2 linked regions of the Arthrobacter crystallopoietes genome follow. The main gene of each other region encodes a partner of the protein of the gene in region 2 in a complex. Links are inferred from orthologs where the notes say so. Each region holds a gene or a part of one and is shown on either strand. Other genes may lie near its edges.

What was found.
Region 1: the proteins of rpsG (region 2) and tig are in contact, whole or in part, in a crystal structure (PDB 3GTY), measured with the Thermotoga maritima proteins. The link is inferred for Arthrobacter crystallopoietes from one-to-one orthologs. Residues at the interface, in WP_004081843.1 of Thermotoga maritima: Lys34, Lys52, Lys55, Glu59, Arg62, Gln63, Glu66, Asn67, Lys69, Val71, Arg95, Ala109, Lys110, Lys111, Gly112, Arg113, Pro114, Glu117, Glu121, Ile124, Ala125, Tyr127, Asn128, Asn129, Thr130, Gly131, Lys135, Asp139, Arg142, Met143; in WP_004081061.1 of Thermotoga maritima: Glu122, Val124, Val129, Leu130, Tyr133, Glu188, Gly259, Ile262, Tyr263, Glu266, Ser270, Glu273, Gln274, Glu277, Arg308, Gln311, Ile312, Ser315, Tyr316, Glu325, Arg329, Arg336, Leu363, Phe366, Trp367, Arg373, Leu377, Arg381, Leu384, Glu387.

Annotation. Positions count from the first base shown.
Region 1 is NZ_CP072014.1:3,474,752-3,482,781, forward strand. The notes cover bases 5,186-8,026. They hold tig (trigger factor), read right to left. Parts: upstream 7,397-8,026; coding sequence 5,975-7,396; downstream 5,186-5,974. Other genes in these bases: J5251_RS15905 (ATP-dependent Clp protease proteolytic subunit), read right to left, coding at 5,186-5,722; J5251_RS15925 (Fpg/Nei family DNA glycosylase), read right to left, coding at 7,769-8,026. In the rest of the region: valS (valine--tRNA ligase), read left to right, coding at 1-584; J5251_RS15885 (DsbA family protein), read right to left, coding at 878-1,498; ATP-dependent Clp protease ATP-binding subunit ClpX, read right to left, coding at 1,554-2,846; ATP-dependent Clp protease ATP-binding subunit ClpX, read right to left, coding at 2,898-4,190; J5251_RS15900 (ATP-dependent Clp protease proteolytic subunit), read right to left, coding at 4,397-5,071; more of J5251_RS15905, read right to left, coding at 5,123-5,185; more of J5251_RS15925, read right to left, coding at 8,027-8,030. UniProt on the Bacillus subtilis protein: Involved in protein export. Acts as a chaperone by maintaining the newly synthesized protein in an open conformation. Functions as a peptidyl-prolyl cis-trans isomerase.
Region 2 is NZ_CP072014.1:4,128,522-4,136,523, forward strand. Bases 3,513-6,325 are described here. They hold rpsG (30S ribosomal protein S7), read right to left. Parts: upstream 5,248-6,325; coding sequence 4,777-5,247; downstream 3,513-4,776. Other genes in these bases: fusA (elongation factor G), read right to left, coding at 3,513-4,692; rpsL (30S ribosomal protein S12), read right to left, coding at 5,249-5,623; J5251_RS19015 (acyltransferase family protein), read right to left, coding at 5,890-6,325. Outside these bases: J5251_RS18990 (VOC family protein), read left to right, coding at 631-1,011; tuf (elongation factor Tu), read right to left, coding at 1,161-2,351; more of fusA, read right to left, coding at 2,578-3,512; more of J5251_RS19015, read right to left, coding at 6,326-8,002.

The sequences.
Region 1 (8,030 bases), 650 kb from region 2 along the record:
GACAGCTGGCCGATGTGGTCGAGCAGGCTACTGCGGCATTCGAGAAGTACGATTACGCCCGGGCGCTCCAGATCAGCGAGAGCTTCTTCTGGTCCTTCACGGACGACTATGTCGAGCTGATCAAGGACCGCGCCTACGGCGGCGCCGGTGATGCGGAGCAAGCGAGTGTGCTGGCGACGCTGGCCACAACCCTGGACGCCCTGCTGCGACTCTTCGCACCCTTCCTGCCGTTCGCCACTGAGGAAGTCTGGGGGTGGTGGCGCGCCGGTTCCGTCCACCGAACGGAGTGGCCGACGACGGCGGCGCTGTCAGGTATCGCCGCGGACGCCGACAAGGATTTGCTCGGCACGGTCGCACTGGCCCTCGGCGGCATCCGGAAGGCAAAGTCCGAGGCCAAGGTCAAGCAGCGTACCGAGGTCGTGACTGCTTTGATCAGCGGATCCGCGCAGCAGGTGGCGCAGCTGGAAGCCGGTCTGGGCGATCTGAAGGCGGCAGGCAACGCCAATGAGCTGAAGCTCACGGAAGCGGACGGTGAATTAACAGTCTCCGGCGTCGAACTCGCAGCAGCTGAAGAGCCGGCGTAACCAGCCGTTAACGAGGGGAAGCCCCATCAGCGTTTAGCCGTTGGTGGGGCTTCGACTCGATGATTCATGTAGTGACATTCAGAATCTCCCGAACTCCGCAGAACTTCAGGTCTTCCAAGCCTTGTCACTGGCTGGCAGTTGGTGGAACTGAGTCCATTCAACTTGTCTCTGAATCTTTGGTGTTCGTTCCCGCATCTTTTGGGGGATGCGTATAAACATTTATACTCCCCCGCAAGCCGACACGCCAGAGGTTGAGAAATTTTTTTCTGCTAAATCTCCAGCGTGCCGCTGCTTTAGTCGAACTCGGGACTGGTCGTGCGGGAGCGCTTGATCTCATAGAAGTACGGGAATTCCGCCAGCGCGACGGCGCCATCGAAGATCCGTCCGGCCGTATCTCCACGGGGAATCCGTGTCAGTACCGGTCCAAAGAAGGCGGTTCCGTTGAAAGCAACTACCGGGGTTCCGACCTCATCGCCCACCAGACTGATGCCTTCCTCATGGCTGGCGCGCAACTGCTCGTCATATTCATCAGAGGTGGCGAATCCAGCCAGGTCTGCCGGAAGGCCTGCTTCCGCCAGCGACGCCGTGATGACGGCCTCGATGTCCTTGTTGCCTTCGTTGTGGATACGGGTTCCCATGGCGTCGTACAGCCGCTTGACGAAGTCGGCACCGTGCAGTTCCCGGGCGGCAATGATGACGCGGACCGGGCCCCAGGCGGTCTTCAGGAATTCCTTGTAATTGTCCGGCAACTCATCCCGGCCATCGTTCAGTACTGCCAGGCTCATGACGTGCCAGTCCACTTTAACCTCACGGACCTTTTCAACCTCCAGCATCCAGCGTGAGGTGATCCATGCGAACGGGCATGCGGGATCGAACCAGAAATCAACGGTCGATGGTGAGTTGTTATCGGACATACTCAGAACTCCTTATTGTGGAAACACTTGTGGTACTGAAATGCGCAACCGGGAATCAGGCGGATTTGTTCCGGCGCAGGGCAGCAACGTCCTGCGGGATCAGGATGGGATTGCCTTTACCCTTGATGACGTCGCCGGTTATGACCACGGAAGCGATATCCTGCCGGCTCGGTATCTCGAACATCACCGGCTGCAGCGCTTCTTCCACAATGGCACGCAGTCCGCGGGCGCCGGTCCCCCGCTCGAGGGCGAGATCCGCAACCGTTTCGAGGGCCTCCGGCTCGAACGAAAGCTCCACACCGTCGAGTTGGAACATCTTCTGGTACTGCTTGATCAGTGCGTTCTTCGGCTCTGTCAGGATCTGGATAAGCGCCGGGCGGTCCAGTTTCGATACCGTGGTAATCACCGGCAGGCGTCCGATGAATTCCGGTATCAGTCCGAACTTCAGCAAGTCCTCCGGCATGACCTGCCCGCGGCTGTCCACGTCCTTCGAAACCTCGCGCAGCACCGCGCCAAAGCCGACTCCCTTGCCTCCGGACCTGCTGTCAACGATTTCCTCTAGTCCGGCGAAGGCGCCGGCCACGATGAAGAGCACGTTGGTCGTATCAAGCTGGATGGCTTCCTGCTGCGACTGCTTCTTGCCGCCCTGCGGTGGAACGGAGGCTACGGTTCCCTCGAGGATTTTCAGCAGTGCCTGCTGGACACCTTCACCGGAAACGTCGCGGGTGATGGATGGGTTCTCGCTCTTGCGCGAGATCTTGTCGATCTCGTCTATGTAGATGATCCCCTGCTCGGCCTTCTTGACATCATAGTCAGCGGCCTGCAGAAGCTTGAGCAGAATGTTCTCGACGTCTTCGCCCACGTAGCCGGCCTCGGTCAGGGCCGTCGCATCCGCTATGGCGAACGGAACGTTGAGCCGGCGTGCCAGGGTCTGCGCGAGAAAAGTCTTGCCGCAGCCCGTCGGACCGACCAGCAGGATATTGGATTTGCCGACCTCGACGTCGGCCAGCGGACCGGCGTCGGCGGAATCAGGAGAAGCTTCGGATACCGGAGCCGGCTGGGTACGTTTGTAGTGGTTGTAGACCGCAACAGCCAGGGCGCGCTTCGCAGGCTCTTGCCCAATGACGTATTCCTGCAGGGACTCGAAGATCTCCCGCGGTTTGGGCAGTTCGAAGCCGTCAGGCTCGGACGCTACCGAAAATTCTTCCACGAGCATCTCGTTGCACAGCCCGATACATTCGTCACAGATGTAGACCCCGTGGCCCGCGACCAGCTTTCGGACCTGTTTCTGGCTTTTGGCGCAGAAAGAGCATTTGAGCAGGTCGCCGTTTCCACCAATGCGGGCCATATTCCGTCCTCTACCTGGTCGTCTTTCTGGATTGTGCGGCGCCCGTTCCGGTCAGGCGGACTTGTTACGTCGCTTGGCAACCACGTCATGGGAAATCAGCGAAGGCTCCCCCTTGCCGTTCACCACATCGGCGGTAATCACCACGGAAGCGATGTCTTCGCGGCTGGGCAGGTCGAACATCACAGGTTGCAGAGCTTCCTCGACAATGGCCCGCAGTCCGCGGGCACCTGTCCCCCGTTCGAGCGCGAGCTGGGCCACGGCATCCAGAGCCTCCGATTCGAAGGAGAGCTCGACACCGTCCAGTTGGAACATTTTCTGGTACTGCTTGATGAGTGCGTTCTTGGGTTCGGTGAGGATCTGGATCAGCGCGGTGCGGTCAAGGTTCGACACCGTAGTGATCACCGGCAGGCGGCCGATAAATTCAGGGATCAAGCCGAATTTCAGCAAGTCTTCCGGCATGACTTCGCCGTAACTGTCGGCGTCCTTGCTGGCGTCGCTCAGTGGGGCACCGAACCCGATGCCCTTGCGTCCGGCGCGTGAACCGATGATTTCCTCCAGCCCGGCGAAGGCGCCGGCCACGATGAAGAGCACATTTGTGGTGTCGATCTGGATGAATTCCTGATGCGGGTGCTTCCGGCCGCCCTGCGGCGGAACGGAGGCTACGGTCCCCTCGAGAATTTTCAGCAGTGCCTGCTGGACCCCTTCACCGGAAACGTCGCGGGTGATGGATGGGTTCTCGCTCTTGCGCGAGATCTTGTCGATCTCATCAATGTAGATGATGCCCTGCTCGGCCTTCTTGACGTCATAGTCGGCGGCCTGGATGAGCTTGAGCAGAATGTTCTCGACGTCTTCGCCGACGTAGCCGGCCTCGGTCAAGGCCGTTGCATCCGCGACGGCAAAGGGAACGTTGAGCCGGCGTGCCAGGGTTTGGGCCAGATAGGTCTTGCCGCAACCGGTGGGGCCGATCAGCAGAATGTTGGACTTGCCGACCTCAACATCGTCCAGCGGACTGGTGTCAGCGAGGTTCGCTGAGCTCTTGGGTGCGTGCCCCGATTGGATGCGCTTGTAGTGGTTGTAGACGGCAACAGCCAGTGCCCGCTTGGCCGGTTCCTGTCCGATGACATATTCCTGCAGGAAGTCGAATATTTCACGCGGCTTGGGCAGCTCAAAGGAACCGAGGTCCGAAACCTCGGACAGCTCTTCTTCGATGATCTCGTTGCAGAGCTCAATGCATTCGTCACAGATATAGACGCCGGGGCCAGCGATCAGCTTCCGGACTTGCTTCTGGCTTTTGCCGCAGAAGGAGCACTTGAGCAGGTCAGCGCTCTCACCAATGCGAGCCATATTCAGTCCCCTTACTTGGTCCTACTGGAATCGGTCAACGCCCGGGAGCGGCACCTGGAGCTCCCATGCTCAGACGAATGAAGGCGGCTGACTAGCTTCCACTCTAAATCACTTGGCTGACAGTTTCAGTAACCACAGAGCCCGTGGTGCCATGTTAAGCACCACGGGCTGAGTGGATCAGCAATGACGCTGCCAGTACACAATCATTAGGCCTTGTTGATGGCCGGCTTGTGGATCTTACGAGAATCGAGGACCTGGTCGATCAGTCCGTAAGACAACGCATCTTCCGCCGTCAGGATCTTGTCTCGCTCGATGTCGACGTTGACCTGCTCCGAAGTCCTGCCGCTATGCAGCGCCAGAGTGTCTTCGAGCCAAGTGCGCATACGCATGACCTCGGCTGCCTGGATCTCCAGGTCAGAAGCTTGCCCACGCTCACCGCCCCCGAGTGCCGGCTGGTGGATCAGCACGCGTGCGTTCGGCAACGCCAGTCGCTTGCCCGGGGTACCCGCCGCCAGCAATACGGCGGCAGCGCTGGCCGCTTGTCCGAGGCAGACAGTCTGGATCTCGGGACGAATGTACTGCATCGTGTCGTAGATAGCCGTCATTGCGGTGAAGGAACCACCCGGCGAGTTGATGTACAGCGTGATGTCGCGGTCCGGATCCGTGGATTCCAGGACCAGCAACTGTGCCATGATGTCGTCCGCCGAGGCGTCGTCCACCTGCACGCCGAGGAAAATGATCCGGTCCTCAAAGAGCTTGGTGTAGGGGTCCTGGCGCTTGAAGCCGTAAGGCGTGCGCTCCTCGAACTGCGGCAGCACATAGCGGCTGGTCGGAAGGTTGGCTGCGTGGCCGCCGGCAGCGGCAGCAAAATTGTGGTTCATCGTGATTCTCCTGCTTCTAATGATCGTAGGGACGTATCGCAGAACCTGCGATCATGAATCCTGTGAAGTTCCGCCGCCGCCGGTAACGCCGCCGGCGTGGGCCGAAATCTTGTCGAAGAAGCCGTACTCGAGGCCTTCCTCAGCGGTAAACCACTTGTCGCGGTCATTATCCTTGAGGATCTGCTCCACAGTCTGGCCGGTCTGCTCTGCGGTCAGCTCAGCCATAACGCGCTTCATGTGCAGAATCAGCTCGGCCTGGATCTTGATGTCGGACGCAGTACCGCCGATACCGCCGGAGGGCTGGTGCATCAGGATGCGCGCGTGCGGAGTGGCGTAGCGCTTGCCCTTGGTTCCCGAGGACAGCAGGAACTGGCCCATGGAAGCTGCCAAGCCGGTGGCGACCGTGACGACATCATTCGGAATGAACTGGATGGTGTCATAGATGGCCATGCCTGCCGTCACCGAACCGCCGGGCGAGTTGATGTAGAGGTAGATGTCCTTGTCAGGATCCTCGGCCGAAAGCAGCAGCAGCTGGGAACAGATGGCATTGGCGTTCTCGTCCCGCACTTCCGAGCCAAGCCAGATAATGCGTTCCTTCAGCAGGCGATTGTAGATGTAGTCTTCCCGGGTGGCCGGGTCGACGGTGGCCATCTTCGGAGTGGTTGATTCACTGGACATTCTGAAATACCTCTCGCTTGTCCCCACAGGCTGCACCGGTGGCCGGTGCAGTCCCCAGGTTCTTTTTCCTTCTTGGACACTAACGCGGATCAGTGCCCGTTTCTGCCTTATTTACGGGCTGTTCGCTGACGGCGCATCAGAGCGCCGGGACGTTGCAGGCAGGTGGTTAAACGCGGCAGCCGCCCACCCCGTGAAGGGCAGGCGGCCGCCGTGAAACTCTGCTGTTTAGGCCTTGGACTCGGCAGCGCTGTCGTCCGCGCTCTCCTCCGAGGTGCCCTCTGCCGGAGCTTCCTCCGCCTGAGCGGCTTCTGCTTGCGCAGCCTGGATCATGTCCTCAACGTTCGGCTCTTCTTCACCGGCGGGGCGGACGAAGTCGCTGAGGTCCACCTCGGCACCGTTGGTGTCCGTTACCTTGGCCAACTCCAGCACCTTGGCCAGCGCCTTGCGGCGGCGGACCTCGGAAACCATCATCGGCACCTGGCCGCTCTGGTCGATGAGCTGTGCGAACTGGTTCGGATCCATGCCGTACTGGCCGGCGGAGGAAACGATGTAGTCGATCAGCTCTGCCTGGCTGACGCCGACCTCTTCCTTGTCCGCCACGGCGTCGAGGATGATTTCGTTCTGGAAGGCACGCTCAGTGTTCTGGCGGACCTCGGCGCGGTGCTCGTCGGTGTCGTGCTCTTCGCTGCCGTCGCTGTTCTCCGGGCGGAAGTGCTGCTCGAGCTGCTCTTCAATCACGGAATCGGGCACGGGAACCTCAACGAGTTCCACCAGCTTGTCCAGCACCTTGTCGCGCGCTTCAACGCCCTGCTCCATGACCTTGCTGTCGGCGGCCTGCTTCGCCAGGTCTTCCTTCAGCTCGGCAATGGTGTCGAATTCGCTGGCCAACTGGGCAAAGTCATCGTTTGCCTCCGGCAGCTCGCGCTCCTTGACGGCCTTGATGACAACCTTGACTTCGGCTTCTTCACCGGCATGCTCGCCACCGGCCAGCGTGGTCATGAAGGTAGCGTCCTCGTCGGCGCTCAGGCCGGTGACGGCTTCGTCCAGGCCCTCGAGCATGGTTCCGGCGCCAACCTGGTAGGACAGGTCCGCTGCGGAGTCAACCTCTTCGCCGTTCACCTTCGCGGTGAGGTCCATGGTGATGAAGTCATCCTGAGCAGCGGGACGGTCAACAGACTTCAGCGTGCCGAAGCGGCCGCGCAGGTCGTCCAGGGCCTTTTCGACGTCGGCGTCGCTGGCTTCGGCAGCTTCCACGGTGACCTCGAGTCCGGAGTACTCCGGCAGTTCGATTTCGGGGCGGATGTCCACCTCGACGTGGAAGGACAGCTGGCCTTCGGTGGCAGCCGGGTCCGGGACCTCGGTGATCTCAACCTCGGGGCGGCTCAGGGGGCGGATACCGCTCTCCTGCACAGCATTCTGGTAGAAACCGTTCAGGCCCTCGTTGATGGCCGTCTCGATGACGTAACCGCGTCCAACCCGCTGGTCGATGAGCTTGGAGGGAACCTTGCCCTTGCGGAAGCCAGGCACCTGGATCTGGGAGCCGATTGTCTTGTAGGCCTCGTCAATGCTGGGCTTGAGTTCCTCAAAAGGAACCTCAACATTGAGCTTGACCCGGGTGGGGGTGAGGTTTTCGACAGCGCTCTTCACAGCGTTAGAACTCCTGATAGCTATAGGGGTTGGGTCTGCACCAAGAATACAGAGTCGGGGCGACAGGACTCGAACCTGCGATCTCCTGCTCCCAAAGCAGGCGCGCTAGCCACTACGCTACGCCCCGTAGTGCACGGCAAGTCTACGGCCTAAGCAGACTCCGTGCACAATCGGCGGCGGCAAAGGACTGCCGCCTTAACGAAAAAGACGGACCGCTGCCGGCCCGTCTCATCGCAGAGGGGATGACGGGAATCGAACCCGCGTAATCAGTTTGGAAGACTGAGGCTCTACCATTGAGCTACATCCCCAGGACGTTGAAACTCTAGCATGACCACAGACCTGTTTCGCAAATCGGCGGGCACGGCGCTCCGTTCAGGCCTGCTGGCAGCTGGGACACCAGTAGAGCTTGCGGTTTCCCATCTCTGCCAGCACGACGTCAGCGCCGCAGACGCGGCAGCCGAGCCCCTGGCGCTGATAGACATAGTGCGCGTTGTCCGGCCACACCGGCCGCCCGCTGCCATCACGGTGTTCGGCACGCGTCGTGATGATCCGCCCGTCCCGGACACCGTCGTGCATTACCAGGGCAATGTCCTCCCACAGCAGCGCCGCTTCCTCCGATGACAGGCTTTTGCCC
Region 2 (8,002 bases):
TGATCCCGACCGCGGACGAACTCGTAGGCAGCTATAGAGGCTGTTCCTGATGGACGCCCGGCTGCTGCCCAGCCAGAGGCTCCCGCGGCATGTTCTGCGACGGCGGACTAAACGTTGGACCGGGCTGCGCCGTCGGAGCCTGCGGTGAAGGTCCCTGTCGCGTGGTAACCGGTGGCGCCGGGGCATCGCCAGCGGATGCAGCCCGAACGCCGGCGGGCTCCATTGCTGTGCATCAAGGAATCCCTGGCGGTAGCCCTCCTCATATACCTGGTTCGGCGGCGGTAACAGGGCCGCCCACTCCCCCGGGGCTTCTTTGGCGCCGGCCCTACGGAGGCTGATGAACCAGCCCGCAAGAAACGCCCGCCGGCCAGCAGGATGACCGCGAATAGCTCCGTATCCCCCGGACCTCTTCATTATTTGAGACTGTTCCGCTCAGTATATGAGACGCGTGTCGGTGCACCGGAGCCGCATTCCATGGCTGTGGATAACCAGCAGCACGTTCGCCATCAGGTCCTTTGCGAACACTCCAGCGCATGCTGAAATTTGTCACTGCCAGACCGGTCCGGAGAGCTCCAGCAAGACTATTCTGTAGGTGTCCGCACGCCGATTGCACGAAGGGAGTTGGACGCAGTGCTCAGCACTACCAAAATGACCGCGGTCCTGCCCGTGAAAGATCTGGACCGCGCACGCGATTTCTACGAGAAGTCCCTAGGTCTCGAACCTCAGGGCCTCATGGATGACGACACCTTCATTTTCTCCGCCGACGGAGCTACCGCGCTCGAACTGCTGCGGCGGCCGGATGCCACTCCGTCGCAGAACACTGCCGTCAGTTTCGAGGTAGCCGATCTGGAAGCAGAGATGAAGGATCTTGAAGGCCGTGGCATCAAATTCGAAGACTACGACCTGCCAGGTCTGAAGACCATCAACCACATCGCAACCAGCGACAATCTCCGCTGCGCATGGTTTGCGGATCCGGAAGGCAACGTTCTCTGCCTCCACCAGCCCGTCTGAGAGGAGTCCAGCCAGCACGCACCACTCGGACCAGCCGGAGCCGGTCAACGGAAGTTAAGACAGAAAACCCCCGCTGCGTAAACAGCGGGGGTTTTCCTGGTCTCATTCCGGTGCAGCTGCACCGGGCCGATTACCCAAGAACCAAGTAATTACTTGATGATCTTGGTAACGCGACCGGATCCAACGGTGCGGCCACCCTCACGGATAGCGAAGCCGAGGCCCTCTTCCATAGCGATCGGCTGGATGAGCTCAACGGTCATCTCAGTGTTGTCGCCAGGCATAACCATTTCCGTGCCTTCCGGCAGGGTGATAACGCCGGTTACGTCCGTGGTACGGAAGTAGAACTGCGGGCGGTAGTTCGAGTAGAACGGGTTGTGGCGTCCGCCTTCATCCTTGGACAGGATGTAGACGTTGGCCTCGAAGTCGGTGTGCGGAGTGATGGAACCCGGCTTCACAACAACCTGGCCGCGCTCTACGTCTTCGCGCTTGATACCGCGGAGCAGCAGACCACAGTTCTCGCCGGCCCATGCCTCGTCGAGCTGCTTGTGGAACATCTCGATACCGGTGACCGTGGTCTTCTGGATCGGACGGATACCGACGATCTCGACCTCGGAGTTGATGGCGAGGGTACCACGCTCGGCGCGGCCGGTTACAACCGTACCGCGGCCGGTGATGGTGAAGACGTCCTCGATCGGCATCAGGAACGGCTTGTCCTTGTCGCGGACCGGGTCCGGAACGTTTTCGTCAACGGCTTCCATCAGGTCCTCAACGGACTTGACCCACTGCGGGTCGCCTTCCAGCGCCTTCAGGCCGGAAACGCGCACGACGGGAGCGTTGTCGCCGTCGAACTCCTGCGAGCTGAGCAGTTCGCGAACTTCCATTTCGACGAGGTCGAGGAGCTCTTCGTCTTCAACCATGTCGGACTTGTTCAGCGCGACCAGCAGGTAGGGAACACCAACCTGGCGGGCCAGCAGAACGTGCTCGCGGGTCTGAGCCATCGGGCCATCGGTAGCGGCAACCACGAGGATTGCGCCGTCCATCTGAGCTGCACCAGTGATCATGTTCTTGATGTAGTCAGCGTGACCGGGAGCGTCTACGTGTGCGTAGTGGCGCTTCTCGGTCTGGTATTCGATGTGCGAGATGTTGATGGTGATACCGCGCTGGCGCTCTTCCGGGGCAGAGTCGATAGCTGCGAAGTCACGCTGCTCGTTGAGATCGGGGTACTTGTCATGAAGCACCTTGGAAATAGCAGCGGTCAACGTGGTCTTACCGTGGTCAACGTGACCGATGGTGCCAATGTTGACGTGCGGCTTAGTCCGCTCGAACTTTGCCTTCGCCACGGGTTCCTCCTAGAACGTTTTGAGAAGAATTGCTCTTCGGTAACGCTTTTCGTTACCGAAACCTGAACAAGTCTACTTCGGGCTTTTGTATTTGGTGAAATTACAGATTTCTTCAGGTACCGGCAACTTGCCGTTACCCTCGGCCTGCGGTGCAGTGGACCGCCCACCGGAGTGACCGGCCCACTGCGTTTGGTGTTGCCCCGGCGGACCGGGACGCTACCGGAACTTACTCGCCGCGCGTCTTCTGGATGATCTCGTCGGCAACTGCCTTCGGGACCTCAGAGTAGCTCTCGAACTGCATCGAGTACACAGCACGGCCCTGCGTCTTGGAACGCAGGTCGCCGATGTAGCCGAACATCTCGGACAGCGGCACGTTGGCGCGGACAACCTTCACACCCGAGGCATCTTCCATGGACTGGATCATGCCACGGCGGGAGTTCAGGTCACCGATGACGTCGCCCATGTATTCCTCAGGGGTACGTACTTCAACAGCCATCAGCGGTTCGAGCAGGACCGGGTTGGCGCGCTTGACGCCTTCCTTCAGCACCTGGGAACCGGCGATCTTGAACGCCATTTCCGAAGAGTCGACGTCGTGGTAGGCGCCGTCAAGCAGAGTGGCCTTCACGCCAACCAGCGGGTAGCCGGCCAGCACACCGAGCTGCAGGGCACTCTGGATACCTTGATCCACCGAGGGAATGTACTCGCGGGGGATACGGCCACCAGTGACCTTGTTCTCGAATTCGTAGAAGACGCCTTCGGAAGTATCCAGCGGCTCGAAGGCCACCTGGACCTTTGCGAACTGGCCGGATCCACCCGTCTGCTTCTTGTGGGTGTAGTCGACCTTGTCGACGGCCTTCTTGATCGTCTCGCGGTATGCCACCTGCGGCTTACCGACGTTGGCCTCGACCTTGAACTCGCGACGCATGCGGTCCACCAGGATGTCCAGGTGGAGCTCGCCCATGCCGCCGATTTCGGTCTGGCCGGTGTCTTCGTTCAGGCTGACGGTGAACGTCGGGTCCTCGGCGGAGAGCTTCTGGATAGCCGTGGACAGCTTCTCCTGGTCGCCCTTGGTCTTCGGCTCGATGGCCACGAAGATCACCGGCTCCGGGAAGGACATCGATTCGAGGACGATCGGGGCATCGGGAGCACACAGGGTGTCGCCGGTGGTGGTGTCCTTGAGGCCGATGACGGCGTAGATGTGGCCGGCATGCAGCTCGTCGACCGGCATTTCCTTGTTGGCGTGCATCTGGAACAGCTTGCCCAGGCGCTCCTTCTTGCCCTTGGTGGAGTTCAGCAACTGCTGACCCGCCACGGCCTTACCGGAGTAGACGCGGATGAAGTTCAGCTGCCCGAAGAACGGGTGGGCGGCGATCTTGAACGCAAGTGCGGAGAACGGCTCGTCCTCGCTCGGCTTGCGCGTCAGTTCCTTTTCTTCGTTCTGCGGGTCGTGGCCGATCATCGACGCAACGTCCAGCGGGGAAGGCAGGTAATCGATGACAGCGTCCAGCATCGGCTGCACGCCGCGGTTCTTGAACGCGGAGCCACAGAAGACCGGGTAGATCTCCGAGTTGACAACCATCTTGCGGATGCCGGCCTTGAGCTCCTCGATGGTGGGCTCTTCGCCCTCGAGGAACTTGTTCATCAGTTCATCGGAAGATTCTGCAACATCCTCGACCAGCTTGGCGCGGTATTCCTCGGCCTTGGCCTGCAGCTCCGCCGGGATCGGGCCGGTCTCGTAGGCAGCACCCATGGTGACGTCACCCTTGGAGTCGCCCGGCCAGGTCAGGGCCTTCATGGTCAGCAGGTCCACGACACCGACGAAGTCGCTCTCGGAGCCGATCGGCAGCTGCATAACCAGCGGCTTGGCACCCAGGCGGTTGATGATGGTGTCAACGGTGTAGTAGAAGTCCGCACCGAGCTTGTCCATCTTGTTGACGAAGCAGATACGCGGAACTTCGTACTTGTCGGCCTGGCGCCACACAGTCTCGGACTGCGGCTCCACGCCTTCCTTGCCGTCGAAGACTGCAACGGCGCCGTCGAGAACGCGCAGGGAGCGCTCGACCTCAACCGTGAAGTCCACGTGGCCCGGGGTGTCGATGATGTTGATCTGGTTCTGGTCCCAGAAGCAGGTCACCGCGGCAGAGGTGATGGTGATGCCGCGTTCCTTTTCCTGCTCCATCCAGTCGGTCGTCGAAGCACCGTCGTGCGTTTCGCCGATCTTGTGGCTCACACCCGTGTAGAACAGGATGCGCTCCGTAGTGGTGGTCTTGCCGGCATCGATGTGGGCCATGATGCCGATATTGCGGACCTTATTAAGGTCGGTAAGCACGTCGAGTGCCACAGTTTCTCCCTTTTTAGGTGAGCCCCAACCAACGACGGCGGTGGGCAGCTGAGCCAGCCAGCCGCCGTCGTGGGTAGAGGTTTTTTACCAGCGGTAGTGAGCGAAGGCCTTGTTGGACTCGGCCATCTTGTGGGTGTCTTCGCGACGCTTCACAGCGGCACCCAGACCGTTCGAGGCGTCCAGAATCTCGTTCATGAGACGCTCGGTCATGGTCTTCTCGCGGCGGGCCTTGGAGTAGCCAACCAGCCAGCGCAGTGCCAGAGCCGTGGCGCGGCCCGGCTTGACCTCAACGGGAACCTGGTACGTGGCGCCACCGACACGGCGGGAGCGGACCTCGAGGGTAGGCCGGACATTGTCCATGGCCTTCTTCAGAGCGGCAACGGGATCGCCACCGGTCTTGGTCTGGACACCTTCAAGGGCACCGTAAACGATGCGCTCTGCAGTGGACTTCTTGCCGTCGACCAGAACCTTGTTGATCAGCTGGGTAACCAGCGGGGAACCGTGGACGGGATCTACAACTAGCGGCCGCTTGGGGGCCGGACCCTTGCGGGGCATATTACTTCTTCTCCATCTTCGCGCCGTAGCGGCTACGAGCCTGCTTGCGGTTCTTCACGCCCTGGGTGTCGAGTGCACCACGGACGATCTTGTAACGGACACCCGGCAGGTCCTTAACACGGCCGCCGCGAACGAGCACGATGGAGTGTTCCTGCAGGTTGTGGCCTACACCGGGGATGTAGGCGGTAACTTCGATGCCACCGTTGAGGCGGACACGGGCTACCTTACGAAGAGCGGAGTTCGGCTTCTTCGGGGTGGTGGTGTAAACGCGGGTGCAGACGCCGCGCTTCATGGGGCTGCCCTTAAGCGCGGGCGCCTTGGTCTTATTGACCTTGGGTGAGCGGCCCTTGCGGACCAGCTGGTTAATCGTAGGCACTTACGTGATCTCCGTTTATCTAGGCTTTGCCCCGCCACTTTTGCGAGGCCAGGCACTTTCCAGTCGTCTCCACGCCTACTGCGGATTGAAACGACGGTAGGCATGCAAAGGTGTGGCATTCACCGCGCAAGAACCCCGCGGACCGGAAACAGGCTCCATCCCCAAATTCCCAACCTGCGGAAACTTCGGAACGGCCTTCATCCACTGCCACACAAAACAATCGGGTAATAGTCTATCAGAGATTAACGAAGCTTCTGACAGCAGGCTCACTGCGCCTCTTCCATGGCTGCCAGCAGCTTTTCCTCGAGCCTCGGCGCCAGCGTCTTCATGTAAGTCCTGGTGATGTGGTTCTTGTCCGCGTAGAGCAGCACGTTGCCGATGACGGCGGGACAGGAATCCTCCCCGCAGAAGGCGTCCGAAAGGTCCAGCACCCGTGCCCGGGGTGCCAGTTCCGCGGCTTCCCGCGTGAGGTCCTGGCCGTCGAACGCTTCGCTGCGCGGCTGGTTGCACTCCTGCGGTTGCTCGTAGGACTGCGCCACGCAGTCCGGGGCAATGGCTCCTGCGCGCGGCCGGGGAGTGTCGATCAGTGGATAGACCCCGATTCCGGCGTCGGCCAGCGCGTTCCAGTTCTCGGCAAAGCCGGCAGCTCCCGGGCGGTGTCCGGTGCCGGAATCCACAAAGTTTACGTTGGCGTAGTAGGAGGTCACGACGGCATCCACGTCTCCCCTGTCGATGATCCGGTTCAGGGTTTCGCGGTTCGGCTCGGTGCACTGCAGGTCCTCGTCCCGTTCGGCCACCCGCATTTCCGTGGTGAAGGGGCACGAGTTGTGCAGGTACGTCACCAGCTGCCAGTCCTGTTTCTCGGCAATCGGCTCCAGCGCGGCAAACCATTGCGCAGCGTGCGAGTCCCCGACCAATGCCACGGTCTTCTCCGCATCTTCGTCCCCGAATTCGCATTCCTTCGTATCCGGATCCGATGCCAGCGAGGCACAGTCGCCGACGTCGAAATTATCTTCCTTCGCCAGGCTGGGGTCCGGCACGATCACATCGGACTCAGCGGCAAACGCCCGGTCCGCGGCGGGTGACATTGCCTCTGCTCCGAAGTCTTCGGGAGGTGCGGCCAGCAGGGCCGATGTCTGGACTGCGCGTTCCGCCAGGATCCGCTCCTGTTGGTTGCCCGGGACGAAGGCCAGTGTGCCCACCAGCGCGGTGGCCGCGGCTCCCGCGGCCAGCGGGCGCCAGGCCTGGGAATTGAGCCAACCGAACCGGCGTACCGGGGTTTCCACGTAGTAGTAACACAGCGCTGCCAAACCGAAGGACGCTGCCAGGAGCGCTAGGCTGGCCACCGGCCCGGGCTCGATGCCTGCCACCGTCTTGTAGAAGACGATCAGCGGCCAGTGCCACAAGTAGAGGGAGTAGGAGATGTTGCCTGTCCACTGCACGGGCTTCAGGTCCACCAGCCGGTGCAGCGACAGCTCTCCGCTGGTGCGGCCGGCGGCGATAATCGCCATGGTGCCCAGGACCGGGAGCAGTGCCGCAGTGCCGGGGAAGGGCGTCGAACCGTCCAGCAGGAAGGCCGCTGCCAGGATCATGGCCAGGCCTGCGGCGGCAAGGAGGCTGCGCAGATGGGGCAGGCGGTCCGTGTAGGTCAAGGCGAGTGCCAGCAGCCCGCCAAGCCCGAGTTCCCAGATCCGGGTAGGCGTAATGAAGTAGGCAGCCGGACTGCCGCCTGCGGTGTACCAGATCCCGAATACCAGCGAGGCCGCGGTGACCAGTGCGAAGAGCAGGCCCACGCAGCGGGTGACCGAGTAACTCGCACGGCGCAATTGCCCGCCGGCCTGCAGCCGCGCGTTGGACCTGCGGACCAGGTAGGCCGCCAGCAGGACCAGCAGCGGCCAGAACACATAAAACTGCTCCTCCACAGCAAGCGACCAGAAGTGCTGCAGGGCAGTGGCGGATTCCGTGGCGGCGAGGTAGTCCACCGAGTTGGAGGCCAAGGCCCAGTTCTGCACGTAGAAGGTGGAGGCCAGCGCCTGGATGCCGATCTGCGGCCACTGCGTCATCGGAGCGATCATCAGCGTGACCACCAGGACAACGACGACGGTGAGCAGCGCTGCTGGCAGGATGCGCCGGATGCGTGCGCCCCAGAAATGGCGCAACGAGACGGTCCCCGTCCGGGCCACCTCGCGCAGCATGTGTCCGGTGATCAGGAAACCGGAAATGACGAAGAAAACGTCGACGCCGACAAACCCACCGGGCAGCCACCGCGGCTCGAGGTGGTAGACCACCACCATCAGGACTGCCAACGCCCGCAAGGCCTGGATTTCGGGCAGGAACTTGCGCACTTTTCCTTCCGCCTGTTTGGTCTCCATGGCTGCT